Regions from separate parts of the Lysinibacillus sp. RS10 genome, predicted to be linked through region 3. Evidence: riboswitches for the same ligand, from Rfam matches in the RefSeq annotation. Region 3 holds a riboswitch; each other region holds the start of a gene.

Region 1 (3,187 bases), 740 kb from region 3:
AAGATTTGTCGGAACAGCTGTTAACATAACGACTGTACTGGTAGGTGAAAAATGCTCCTTTTGTAAAAATTCAGCGACCTCTTTCTTTACATCACTAATGACATAATCTATTGGTACAGAGCGATTTAATAAGCAATCATACCAACCAATACCGGGATTATGTACAGCTGAGGAAACCGTTTTTAACGGCAACTCTGATTGAAGCTGAATGTAATGCTCCGTAACAGTGAAATTTTCGTTTTTGATGACAGCACGTTGCTGATGTTCGACTGAGGCTGGCATCATTGTAATTTGAGGCTTTGGAATTTCAGGATGTGCATAAGTTGCTACTCGCGCATGATAGATGTCTTCAATTTGCGAAGCAATTAATACTTCATGTGGCGCTCCAAATGCTCGCATCCTTCCACCTTCCATTAGTAATAATTCATCACAATAAAGGGAAGCTAAATTCATATCATGTAGTACCATAATAACGGTTAAACCGCATTCAATTGCTTCCTTTCGTACCATATCTAAAATTTGACGTTGATGGGCAATATCTAGATGGTTCGTTGGCTCATCTAGCAGTAATATTTCCGCCGTTTGCGCAAGAGCCTGGGCTACAAAAACTCTTTGTTGTTCCCCGCCTGACAAAAATTCCATCGATGTCTGTTCATAGCGTTTCACACCTGTTTGCAGCATTGCATGTTGGATTGCTTGTTCATCTCGTTCAGTCCAACTTGAAAAGAAGCCTGTTTGATGGGGATAACGTCCAAGTGATACCGCCTCACGTACACTGTTTGAAAAGGCATTCGCATGTAATTGTGGTAGCACTGCCATTTTTTTTGCCAATGCACGTGCATTATAAGCGCTAATATTTTTACCGTCTACTACTATAGTGCCTGCAGTTGCTGGCAGTATGCCACTCATTACTTTTAATAGTGTGGATTTCCCACTACCATTCGGTCCTAAAATCCCTAGTACTTTTCCTTTTTCAACGGAAAAACTTATATCCTGAACGATCGGCACATCTTCATAGCCACCAGAAAGATGTTCAACAACAATCATGCCCGTCCCCCCTTGCTTCTACGTTGCTTATAAAAAATATAAGAAAAAACGGGCGCCCCAATAAATGCAGTAATTACGCCAATTGGTAGCTCTCTTGGCATAATAATTGTTCGTGCTATTAAATCACAAATAATGAGCAAAGTTGCCCCATTTAAAAATGATAATGGCAATAAATGACGATGATCTGAACCCCAAAGCATCCGCGTCATATGGGGTACAACTAAGCCAACAAAACCAATCGTACCAGAAACTGCTACAGCTGCTCCTGTCAACATTGACCCGCCTACCAAAATTATATATTTACTACGCTTAACATTAACACCTAAATGTTTCGCGCGTTCCTCTCCATATAACAAAACATTTAACTCGCGTCTTTGTGTCCAAAGCATAATTGAGCCAATGATCACAAACGGAATAATCATTTGAACAAAAGGCCAACCTCGCATCGATACTGAGCCGAGCAACCATCCCATAACTTGTCGTAGCTCCTCACCAGATAATGCAATCATTAAGGAAATTAAGGAACCTAAAAATGAACTAAAGATGATCCCTGTTAAAATAAGAGTCTCCATTTTTAGTGAGCGGTCTACTATTCTAGCAAAGCCCATGACAGCTACCATCGTTAATATTGCACCTATCATACTGAAGATTGGTAATGCATAATGGCCTACTACCGGGATTGATATACTAAAGAAAATCGTCATCACTGCGCCAACTGATGCACCAGAGGAAACACCTAACGTATAAGGATCTGCCAAAGGATTTTTTAGTAAGCCTTGAAAAGCAGCCCCTGCAATGGCAAGAGATGCTCCGACAAGTCCCGCCAACAGGACTCTAGGTAAACGAATTTTCCATAAAATATTGGCAGCTGTCTCATCAGCCGCCTTATTCCACAATACTTCTAGTGGAATATGAACTGAGCCTATCGCTACGCCACACCAGATGCTAATAATTAGAAGCGTAATTGCTGTTACATAGGCTATAATCGTTCTACTCATTTAAAGGCTCTCCCCCTTAGTCTATCTGTGCCTATATTCAACGACTTGTTCTTCTGATTTATCGATACATTTTGGCTTGAAATCGCCTAATATTGAGAATTTATCGACATCCATCTTACAAAACAAATACCCCTCATCAAAAAAGATGAGGGGATCAAATTTGCACAAAAATACGTATACAAAATCCACCACCCTATCCTCGTAGGCCGCAACGTGTTTTCTATAAAGGCAGGTCTCCTGGCTCGTGCTTCATTCGCTTTTTCAAGCCTTCCCGAAATTTTCAGTGGCGCAGATTGAAAAAACTCACACATACAGTGGCGGGACCGCATCGGAATAACACCGATTTCCCTTTTCACTTTACATAAGTAAAGAACCTTTATAATTTTCAGTTGATATAATTATACATGAAAAAAAAAGAGGCTGGGATAAAACTGGACAATACCTTAAAAAGCGCAAGAAATCAATTTTAGAAACGTTGATTTCTCGCGCTTTTCTTATGTGATTTTTTTTAATCTTGCTATAAAAATATACTTTTGTCCCAGCCTCTAATCTATCAGACTATATCTAAAAAATACTGTACCGTTTTCATTGGCTCACCAATTTCTCGCAATGACCATGTACTCTCTAAATAAATATCTGCTAGCTTTTCATATTTACCGCCGAATTTTTGTGCCCATTCGACTGCTACAACACTTTCATATACATGTGCCATTTTTTCTGCAACCTTTTTAGCCTCAAATGTTTTCGTTGCTTCATCCAAACGACTAAATGTTTGCAAAGTCAAGTCTAGTTTTACTAATCGCTCTGCTACAATTTCTACTAATGGACTGTCAGCTAGTTTTTCTAGACGTTCCTCCATGATACGAACAAATAATTCATGTGCATGAAACTTATCTACTAAACGAATGAGCTCCAATGCTAAAATATTGGCAGTCCCTTCCCATACAGTCAGCACCTGTGCATCTCTTAATAAGCGAGGTGTAACAAAATCCTCTATATAGCCATTCCCTCCGTGCAATTCAATTGCTTCACTAGCATAATGTACCGCTTGCTCTGCCGTTTCTTTTTTCATGATAGCAATATACAAGCGATTCATAATGATGTCCTGTTCATTGCCCTGTCCACTTGTTACTTTATCGTAC
Region 2 (3,187 bases), 1.7 Mb from region 3:
CCAGAACCAGCTGTATAGATGTCTGGCTTTGGACCAATTTCTAAGTAAATATTTTTTGGTTCTTTTACATCTTTGACTTTTGCCTGGACTTCCGCAATTTTAGCTTTAATATCTTCATTTAACTTTTCGCCTTTATCTTCAATTCCCATGACAGATGCAATTTGTTGGATATCCCCGTAAACATCATCAAATGAAGCAGCCGATTGGATGGCAAAAACTTTAATTCCTGCATCTTCAAGAGTTTTTAGCGCATTTAAGTTTTCATCATCACCACCAGTTGTATAGGAAATAACAACATCTGGCTTTAACGCTAAAATACGCTCACTATTGAAAGTTGTAGCAGTAGAGACGCGCTCAATTTTTTGCGCTTCTTCTGGATACGTATCATACTCTGTTGCACCAACGATTTTATCGCCAACGCCTAGAGCAAATAAAATTTCTGTATTACTTGGTTGTAATGAAACAATAGTTTTAGGTACTGCATCAAACGCTACTTCTACACCACGATCATCCGTAACTTTATAGCTTGTGCTCTCAGTTTGTTGCTCGTCCTTAGAAACAGTGTCTTTGTTAGCATTCTCTTTTGTGCCGCAGCCTACTAATACGAGTGCTAACATTAATACAGAAAGCCATTGTAGATTAAACAATTTCTTCATTTCATTGATTCTCCTTTTTCTTTTTCATTGGGTATGACTTACTAATAAACGGTATTTCAGCAATACCAGCGCGCTGATTCATATAGACAGCCATAACAAAAAATATATTGGCTAGTAATCCTAAAAAATCAAATAGAATAGCTGGTACTTCCCGTTCCTCAGAAACTTTGTGTAAAATACGGAATGATTTTTTCGCCTCACTACGACATACATGTAATGCAGCAGCAGCCTCTGTTCCTTGCGGTAATACAAAATTCTGAATCTCATCTTTCACATGACTAACATAAAAATCATAACGATCACTAAGCCACGCTAAATCATCTTCAGTTACTGCTAATTTCCCTCGGACGGAGCCATTTACATGGTAAGCCATTGGCAAAAAAGTTAATAAATCATCTGCCACTACCCTTACTGTCTCTTTATTTACTGCTACTAAAGCGACACCCATATGTGTTGTAAGACTATCTGTTCGAATTTCAAAATCTACTGTTGATGCCTTTTCACGCATAAATGGATAGCAAGAATAACGTGCATCTTTTTTCAAATCTAGTCCCCGCTTTCCTTCGTGAAAAATTCTTACTAAAAGTGAGTATACATAAAAAAACGTCGACCCTACTCCTAAGGGACGACGAAAATAGCATAAATAGTGTCGCATAGACACGACAAAGCCTATGTATTTGCCGCATATCCTCCTAGCTTCCGAAGAGTATCTATACGTTCAAATAAAGGTTGGTCTCCTGGCTTGTACATCCAATCATGTCATGAGTCATAAAAACCTTCCCATCCGATATTTCGACAGTGGTATATCTTTTATGATTCCTGTACTTACAGTTGCGGAAACAGCTTCGGTCTTTCACCGAATTCCCAATTATGCTTGTTAACACCTTTATTTTGCAAGAATAATTCACTTGTAAAGCAGTTTAACACATATTGATAGGAAAAAATAGCTTTGAAATGCACGGAAAACACATGAATACGAACAATAGTAAACCTATTTCTACATAGCTATACAAAATGATTCTCTAATCTAAATTCAAGAGATTTAAAGTTATGGCTCTTCAACTTGACTGCACATTCTGCGGGGGAACGCTCTCTGCAAACGTATCCTCCCTCCACACTAGGTGCTTTCATCAGCATACATCTTTAATCAAGAACAGATTCTAGTATTGATTCAAAGTTTTATAAAATTTTTTCAATAGCTTGCTCAACATCTAGCTGTGAATCTGTCGGTTCAAAGCGGGCAACTGTCTTACCATTTATATCTATTAAAAATTTCGTAAAGTTCCAGCGAATATTACGACCGTCTAAAAAACTAGGCGCAATTTGAATAATTGCTTCCGCTAACATTTTTTCCTGCATACTTGCCTTGCCAAATTCGCGATAATCTATCTCGTGCTTTAAATAATTGAATAATGGGTGTGTCGCATCTCCATTTACCTGCACCAGTTCAAAAATTGGGAATGTTACACCATAGTTGATTTTACAAAGGTGTGTAGTTTGTTCGCCATCCTCAGGATTTTGATTATCGAATTGATCACAAGGAAAACCTAAAACGACAAAATTATCCTTCCCATATTTATCATACATTTTTTGCAAGTCTTCAAATTGATATGTAAAACGGCACTTGTTTGCTGTATTAACGATTAACAGCGTTTTTCCTCGATAAGTTTCCATTGATAATATCTCACCGTTTGGCTTCTTGACTAAATAATTATAAATGCTCATTGTTTAACTCCTTTTATTTTTTCCTATTTGTCAGGTGTGGTGATGGGCCTTAAAAATAGGCATACGTTAGCACAAAAAATCCTATGATCGGTCAATAATAAACCTATATTTTCCTACTCAGCACGCCTGATATATTATAAACTATTTCTCTATTAGCGAAAGAATTTTCACAAAACAAATAGCCATTCCACGTCTTTAATGGATGGCTTTCATATATTTCTTTTTGTATTTAACATCTTTTTCTTCCGCAATTAAACGCTCCGCAATTTTTAGTAGCTTCGGGTCTTTCGTTTCATCAAATAGCTTTTTAAAAGATACAATAATATCATAGCGCATTAATGCCGGTTGTTTTTCGTCTAAGCATGTTTGAAATCTTTTTGCCAAATATGAAACGACTAAATCTCTTTGTACTTTCCCCGCTAAACCTATTTTCCAAATTGCCTGCAAAGTATGTCTCGCCGTTTCTGTTTTTTCATCATAGGTCACTGCCCAAATCTTTAAGAAATCCTCTAATACTCTCTCTTCTGGATCACTTTTTGCTGCCAATGCGCATAAAATTTGTGCCGCGCTTGCACGAACATGCCCATTTTTGTATGTAAGAGCCTGAACAAGTTGTTCCCAAACTGCATATGTCCAATCAACTGGTTCCTGCATTATTTTCATCAATTCTTCGTAAGATTCATATTGAATATCGCTGTCACGTTCTGTTAAATTACTAAAAAGTTGCATAATCTTTTTTTCCATGATTCATCCCTACCTTTATTGTTTCAGACCGTAATAATATTTTTATGTTTTATGGTACACTA
Region 3 (3,187 bases):
ACTAAAAGTAAAGATTAGCAGGGCAGGTATATTAGAAACTAATGATGTTGAAATCAAAAAATGGTGTATTGAGAACAATCATAATGCTACTTTTCTAGTGTAGTAAATATAATTATGGGACTCAAAATGAAAAATATGAGATATCGCGTTACCAAGTCTCACTCACCTATGCAAGATAAATCTATTTACATACAATACAGTAACCTCCATAAGTGGAGAGGACTACACTATCAATACAAAAGAAATAAAAATATCTAACTAAATGAGGTGAGTTTATTGAAAAACGGACTTGGAAAATGGGAACAATGCTTACTTTTAAAACAAAATCCTTTAACAACTAACTGCATGCCAGAATCAACACTTTACAGTCTAGAAAACCTAATCTATTTATTAAATAAGTATGAGTATATTTATGTGAAACATAATACCACTGGACAAGGAAGAGCAATGTATAAAGTCTACAAAAGAAAAGATGGACACTATTGTTTTAACGGATTTACCATGCAAGGTGAAGAAATAAGTAAATGTGTAGCAGCAATTGAGGATTTCCACCAAGTTCTACATCCATATGAGAAACACGGTAGATTAAGCGGAATTTATATTATACAAGAGGGGGTCAAAAGTCTAACCCCTGATGGGAATTCAATATCTATTCGTGTTCATGTTCAAAATCTAAAGGGAAAATGGGTAATTGGTGGGATTTACGGAAGGGTGGCAACTGAGGATCATGGGATTGTCAATTCAAATCGGGGTTCTAAAGCAATATCGATTGAGGAATTATTATCAAGTTATTTGATGATGGATAATACAAAGAAAGATCAAACAATAGATTCTCTAAAAGAGGATTCAATTTTAGCAGCTGAAGTAATAGCATCCCACTTTCCTTGTAGAGAATATGGCATTGATTTTGGAATAAATCTTGAAGGAAAACCTATATTATTTGAAGTAAATACAACGCCAAGCATACGTAGTTTTGCCAAAGTTGATAGGGCGATCTGGAAGAATATTGTTGAGATTAGGAAAATGCAAAATGAAGGCTAAGTTTGAAATGTAGTTATTTTTCATGTTAGTCATCAGCATATTTTTATTCAATAGACATACATCAAAAAATTACTTTCCCTACTATATTTATAGGAAAGAAGAAACTTAATTGCATCCGTTACTTGTGAACGATTAGGAATTTACCTAGAAAAAATGGATTATGGTTGAGTAGGCGCGTTATGAATCAATTTTCTATTGGAGAAGATTCAGCATGGGCTCAATTTGCCAGCCCTCAGGAACCTGAATTCGCGTACGTTAGATTTATTTGGTTATTCGAAGTGTTAAAAGATTCCTTTGCTGGCATTCACTCCAAAAGAGTGAATGCCAGCAAAGGAATCCTTGGAACAATTTTTCATTTAATCAAATATATTGACACAAAAAACACTTTATCGTAAATTTAAAATAATTGCATAAAAGCATTAGGTGCCCATTGCGGGAGAATAGGGAATAAAGTGAAAAGCTTTAGCGGTCCCACCACTGTAAAAGAGAGTTTCATAGAGAATGCCACTAGCATAGTCTGGGAAGGTTCTATGAAATGTTGAAATTGAGCCAGGAGACCTGCCTAACTGCTTCGTATTATATAGACGATGGAAAAGTCTGTAGTTTATTTGTTATGAAATAAACTACAGGCTTTTTATTTTTTTCTCTAAATCATATCTTCGAGTAATGGGGCAAAAAAGAAAGGGGAAATTTTCATGCAATTATTACAACAGACGATACAAAACATTCAAAGTACTGACCACAAAATGATGGAGAAGGCAAGAGAACGCATAGATGCACTTTGCAAGCCTCCTGGAAGTTTGGGAAGACTAGAAACCCTTGCTGTGCAACTATCTGGGATTACAAGAGAACTATTTCCTGCGATTGATCATAAAGCGATTATTGTATGTGCCGCAGATCATGGTGTTTGTGATGAAGGGGTGACATCTAATCCACAAAATGTGACGGTCTTTCAAACATTAAATTTTCCTAGAGGTGGAACTGGTGTCTGTGCTATCGCAAGAATCACAGATGCTAAAATTGTCACAGTAGACGTTGGCGTAAAAGAAGATATTCCGCATGATGCTGGTGTTATCCTAAAAAAAATTAAATATGGAACGGACAATATGGCAAAAGGTCCTGCCATGTCAAGGGAAGAAGCCATTCAATCTATTGAAGTAGGAATTGAAGTAGCTACGGAAGAAATAGCAAAAGGGGCGAATGTACTCGGGACAGGTGAAATGGGGATTGGAAATACAACACCGAGTGCTGCAATATTATCGGTTCTTCGTGCGTGTCATCCGATTGAAGTGACAGGGGTCGGTGCAGGTGTTGGGCCAGGTGGAATCGACCATAAAATAGAAGTTATTCATAATGCTATTACATTAAACAAACCAAATCGTGATGATGCTATTGACATTCTTGCAAAAGTTGGTGGTTTAGAAATAGGTGCTATGGCTGGAGTTGTACTCGCTGCAGCTGCAAATCGCAAGCCTGTTGTGATTGATGGCTTCATTTCTACTATTGCTGCACTTATTGCATACGAACTCGAACCAAAAGTAAAAGACTATATCATTCCTTCTCATGCTTCCGAAGAACCAGGTGCTAAAATTGCTGCTGAAATGCTCGGAGTTGAACCGATGTTGCAGATGAATATGCGATTGGGCGAAGGCTCTGGTGCAGCTTTAGCGTTTCCTATTTTGGACGCAGCATGTTCCATGATGAAAAACATGACAACATTAGAGGAAGCTATGCTGCTGTTAGAAAAGTAATTAAATATTATGAGATTCTAAAAACAAGTTCTTATGAAAGTAGTTAGTCAGCAAGTACAAAGTTTACTTAGGCTAACATACTATTTCTATTAGGATATATTGTTTCTAGGCGCTGCTACACATAAACAAAAGTTATAGTTAAAGGATTTAAAATCTGCTATTGATAAAAAATAAGAGGCTGGGACAAAAAGAAAAAATGTTAGACCGATTGCAATTGGTCTAACATTTTTTTGATTTAGGAAGGAACACTCTACTCATTGAAGCGGAAAAGTTATTATCTGTTTTCGTTATTTTTCAAAATAATCGAGTTCTGTCCCAGCCTCTTGTTGTTATACGGTGATGTAAGGAAACTTGCTATGCCCGTTGCAACTTCCGCAACGGTAAACGCCATTTCT
Region 4 (3,187 bases), 860 kb from region 3:
TTGGAAGATTGGATCAATCGTTGCCGTACTACCCGCTAAAATAGATGTTGATGAGTTAGGGGCAACTGCCATAACATAGCCGTTACGCATACCGTTATCAGCAACTGCTGCGCGTAACGCATTCCATTTATCACTGTCATAGCCACGTTTGTCAAAATACGCACCAGTATGCCAATCTGAGCCTTCAAATAATGGGTAAGCACCTTTTTCACTTGCCAAATCGTTAGAAGCACGAATCGTTAAATAGGCAATTTCCTCATATAGCTTGTCCGCAAATTCTACAGCTTCCTCAGACTCCCATTGAATTTCATTCAAAGCTAATAGGTGGTGCCAGCCAAATGTTCCAAGCCCGATACCGCGGTAGCGTAAGTTCGTACGTTCTGCTTGTTTTACTGGAATTGTATTTAGAGCAATAACGTTATCTAGCATACGTACTTGCACCGGGATCAATCGTTCTAGAACACCAGCCGGTACAGCTCTGCCTAAATTAATAGATGATAAGTTACATACAACGAAATCTCCAGGCTTACGACGTGTTACGATAACATCATCTTCAAGGGTAATAGATTCGAATTCAGTGGGTGACATATTTTGAAAAATTTCTGTGCACAGGTTCGAGCTGTAAACCATCCCCTCATGCTTATTCGGGTTCATGCGATTGACTTCATCTCGATAGAACATAAACGGCACGCCTGTTTCAAGCTGTGAGCGCATAATACGCTTCATAATATCGATCGCTGGTACGACTTCACGGCTTAATAAAGGATTGGCGATACATTCTGCATATTTTGTACGGAAGGAGCCGTCACCTTTTTTCTCATCATAGAAATCTTCTAATGAGAAGCCCATGACCTCTCGTACTTCATGTGGGTCAAATAAATGCCATTCCCCACGTGCCTCAACTGTCTCCATAAATAAATCCGGTAAGCATAATCCTGTGAAAATATCATGGGCACGCAAACGCTCATCCCCATTGTTTAAACGTAAATCTAAAAACGTAAAGACGTCCTTATGCCAAACATCTAAATAGACCGCAATAGCTCCTTGGCGTTGACCAAGCTGGTCGACTGAAACTGCCGTATTATTAAGCTGTTTAATCCAAGGCAATACGCCACTTGATGCACCTTTAAAACCTTTAATAGATGAGCCTCGGCTACGAATTTTGCCCATATAAACGCCAATGCCCCCACCGTATTTCGATAATGTTGCAACATCTGTATTTGTGTCATAAATACTTTGTAAACTATCATCTACTGTATCGATAAAGCAGCTAGATAACTGGCCATGCGTTTTCCCTGCATTCGATAATGTCGGAGTGGCTACAGTCATATATAAATTACTCATCGCCCAATAAGACTCTCGCACCTTTTGTAAACGATTTTCTGTTTCATCCTGCATCAATGTCATCGCAATGACCATCCAACGTTCCTGTGGTAACTCTACAGGAGTTTTCGTATAATCACGGACAACATAGCGATCCATTAATGTTTTTAAGCCAATATATGTAAATAACTCATCTCGACTTTGTTCTAAATATGTAGCAAGTTCCTGAAGCTCCTGCTCACTATATTTTGTTGTTAAACTTTCATGATACAAACCAGCCTCTGTATAGCGTGCTAATTGTGCTGGGAAAACCTGATATACATCTTTTACTGAAACACCGCGACGCATTGCAAACTGGTCATATAATTTTTCTAAATAAATTTGCGCTGCAACAAATGTCCAATATGGCTCCTCTTCATCAATTAGGCTAAGCGTTTGTAAAATCATCGCATCCGCCCATGCCTCAAATGTGGCATCGTCATTTTTTCGTAGCCATCGATCCGATAACCTTACAAAACTTTCAAGTTCATCCTCCGTGTAACTTTTCTTTAGCTTAGCAATTTGCTGTTCGATTTGAATTGTCATATACACATACTCTCCCTTTCTTTCTCCAGACAACACAAAAAGCGATCACGCGTCCTCTATCGGTTGCGTGATCGCTGTAAAATCGGAAATGGAAATGAAGGACATGCACACAAAGAAGTGAACAAATCTCTCGCCTCCACTTCTCAATCCCCGAAGAATGTGTCGCTGTCTTGAACAATCGGCAGGTCTCCTGGCTCATGCTTCCTCCAAATGATCGCCTTCCCATTGTTAACAGTGGCCTCTTCATCATTTGTCAGCACTTACAGTTGCGGGGACAGCTTCGGCATAAGATGACTCTTTTTCCGAATTCCCTTTTAAACCACATTGGTACCGCTCGTCCAAAATACTATATATTGTGTTTTAATTTCTAAACAAATCTAACATATTGTGTTTATTGTTGCAATAGGTGTTTTGCCCCTTGATTTTTTTTACGCACTACTTTTTCTCGAAGCAAGCCCAATTACAATGCAGTTTTACGTAGTTTCTCAAAATTTCTAAGAAAGATTTTTTGTGCCAGCTGCTCTTTTTCTGGATGTATTCCGAGTAAAATGACTGCACATGGACCAGCCGTTTTCTCAACATTTAACGAACTTTTGACCTGTTGATTACCAAAAAGACGGGTAAATTCTGCTTGCAAACCTTTTGATCCAACTGGCCAAACTTGCTGTACAATTTCCTCTTTCCATGCCTGAAAAATAGGCTGTAGCTGGGCAACATCCTCAGGCTGTGCAAGGACTTCATTGCCAACAAGCGGCAGTCCATATGTATACCAAATAAGATGTTCATGCTTATATGGTGTACGTTGCTGCTGTTCACCAAGCATCGTTATGGACAAACCAGATTGTACAGTCGGCATATTGGACTCAGTGCTACCGTCTATTTGTGGACAAATAAGACCAGCTTCATCAAAAACTTGCTGAATACCTGCCACATAACGAGACCATGCCGCATCCCCTGAAAAATTAGCGAGTAGGACATGTGTAGGTAAAGCATTTGCGGCAAGCTGCTCTAAAAAAGTAACACGTGCTGTCAAGTATGCCGTGAGTTGATCTGAGGCAGACACAACATCTTGTGGTTTTTCACCAATGGCTGCGGCATTATCTGTCGTAGCAATCAGCTCACCTACTTTTATGGCATTTCTCAATGTAATCGCCCTGCCTTACGCACAAATACTTTAGATAAAATTGGCATTACAACTGCAACGATGACTAAATTAATTAGTGTTGCCAACGGAAGACTAGTAAGAGATGCCCAATAAAATGCCGGACTAATGATAAAG

Evidence for each region. A riboswitch is a leader RNA that binds a small molecule or an ion and turns the genes downstream of it on or off. The one in region 3 is predicted to bind cobalamin.
Region 1: another riboswitch for cobalamin. It lies ahead of ACB089_RS21995 (FecCD family ABC transporter permease); the one in region 3 lies ahead of cobT (nicotinate-nucleotide--dimethylbenzimidazole phosphoribosyltransferase).
Region 2: another riboswitch for cobalamin. It lies ahead of ACB089_RS01180 (hypothetical protein); the one in region 3 lies ahead of cobT (nicotinate-nucleotide--dimethylbenzimidazole phosphoribosyltransferase).
Region 4: another riboswitch for cobalamin. It lies ahead of ACB089_RS14200 (ribonucleoside-diphosphate reductase subunit alpha); the one in region 3 lies ahead of cobT (nicotinate-nucleotide--dimethylbenzimidazole phosphoribosyltransferase).

What each region holds. Positions count from the first base shown of each region.
Region 1 covers NZ_CP167122.1:4,375,209-4,378,395, forward strand. Annotated here, with positions in the region: gene ACB089_RS21990 (adenosylcobinamide amidohydrolase) at 1-1,047, opposite strand, end outside; gene ACB089_RS21995 (FecCD family ABC transporter permease) at 1,044-2,045, opposite strand; cobalamin riboswitch at 2,255-2,438, opposite strand; gene ACB089_RS22000 (acyl-CoA dehydrogenase family protein) at 2,599-3,187, opposite strand, start outside.
Region 2 covers NZ_CP167122.1:202,446-205,632, reverse strand. Annotated here, with positions in the region: gene ACB089_RS01185 (ABC transporter substrate-binding protein) at 1-656, opposite strand, end outside; gene ACB089_RS01180 (hypothetical protein) at 658-1,200, opposite strand; cobalamin riboswitch at 1,366-1,559, opposite strand; gene ACB089_RS01175 (glutathione peroxidase) at 1,836-2,381, opposite strand; gene ACB089_RS01170 (hypothetical protein) at 2,577-3,125, opposite strand.
Region 3 covers NZ_CP167122.1:3,636,678-3,639,864, reverse strand. Annotated here, with positions in the region: gene ACB089_RS18610 (YheC/YheD family protein) at 277-1,041, shown strand; gene ACB089_RS18605 (hypothetical protein) at 1,221-1,436, shown strand; cobalamin riboswitch at 1,446-1,622, shown strand; gene cobT (nicotinate-nucleotide--dimethylbenzimidazole phosphoribosyltransferase) at 1,737-2,792, shown strand; gene ACB089_RS18595 (trimeric intracellular cation channel family protein) at 3,147-3,187, opposite strand, start outside.
Region 4 covers NZ_CP167122.1:2,778,218-2,781,404, forward strand. Annotated here, with positions in the region: gene ACB089_RS14200 (ribonucleoside-diphosphate reductase subunit alpha) at 1-1,908, opposite strand, end outside; cobalamin riboswitch at 2,071-2,258, opposite strand; gene ACB089_RS14205 (hypothetical protein) at 2,369-3,052, opposite strand; gene ACB089_RS14210 (ECF transporter S component) at 3,049-3,187, opposite strand, start outside.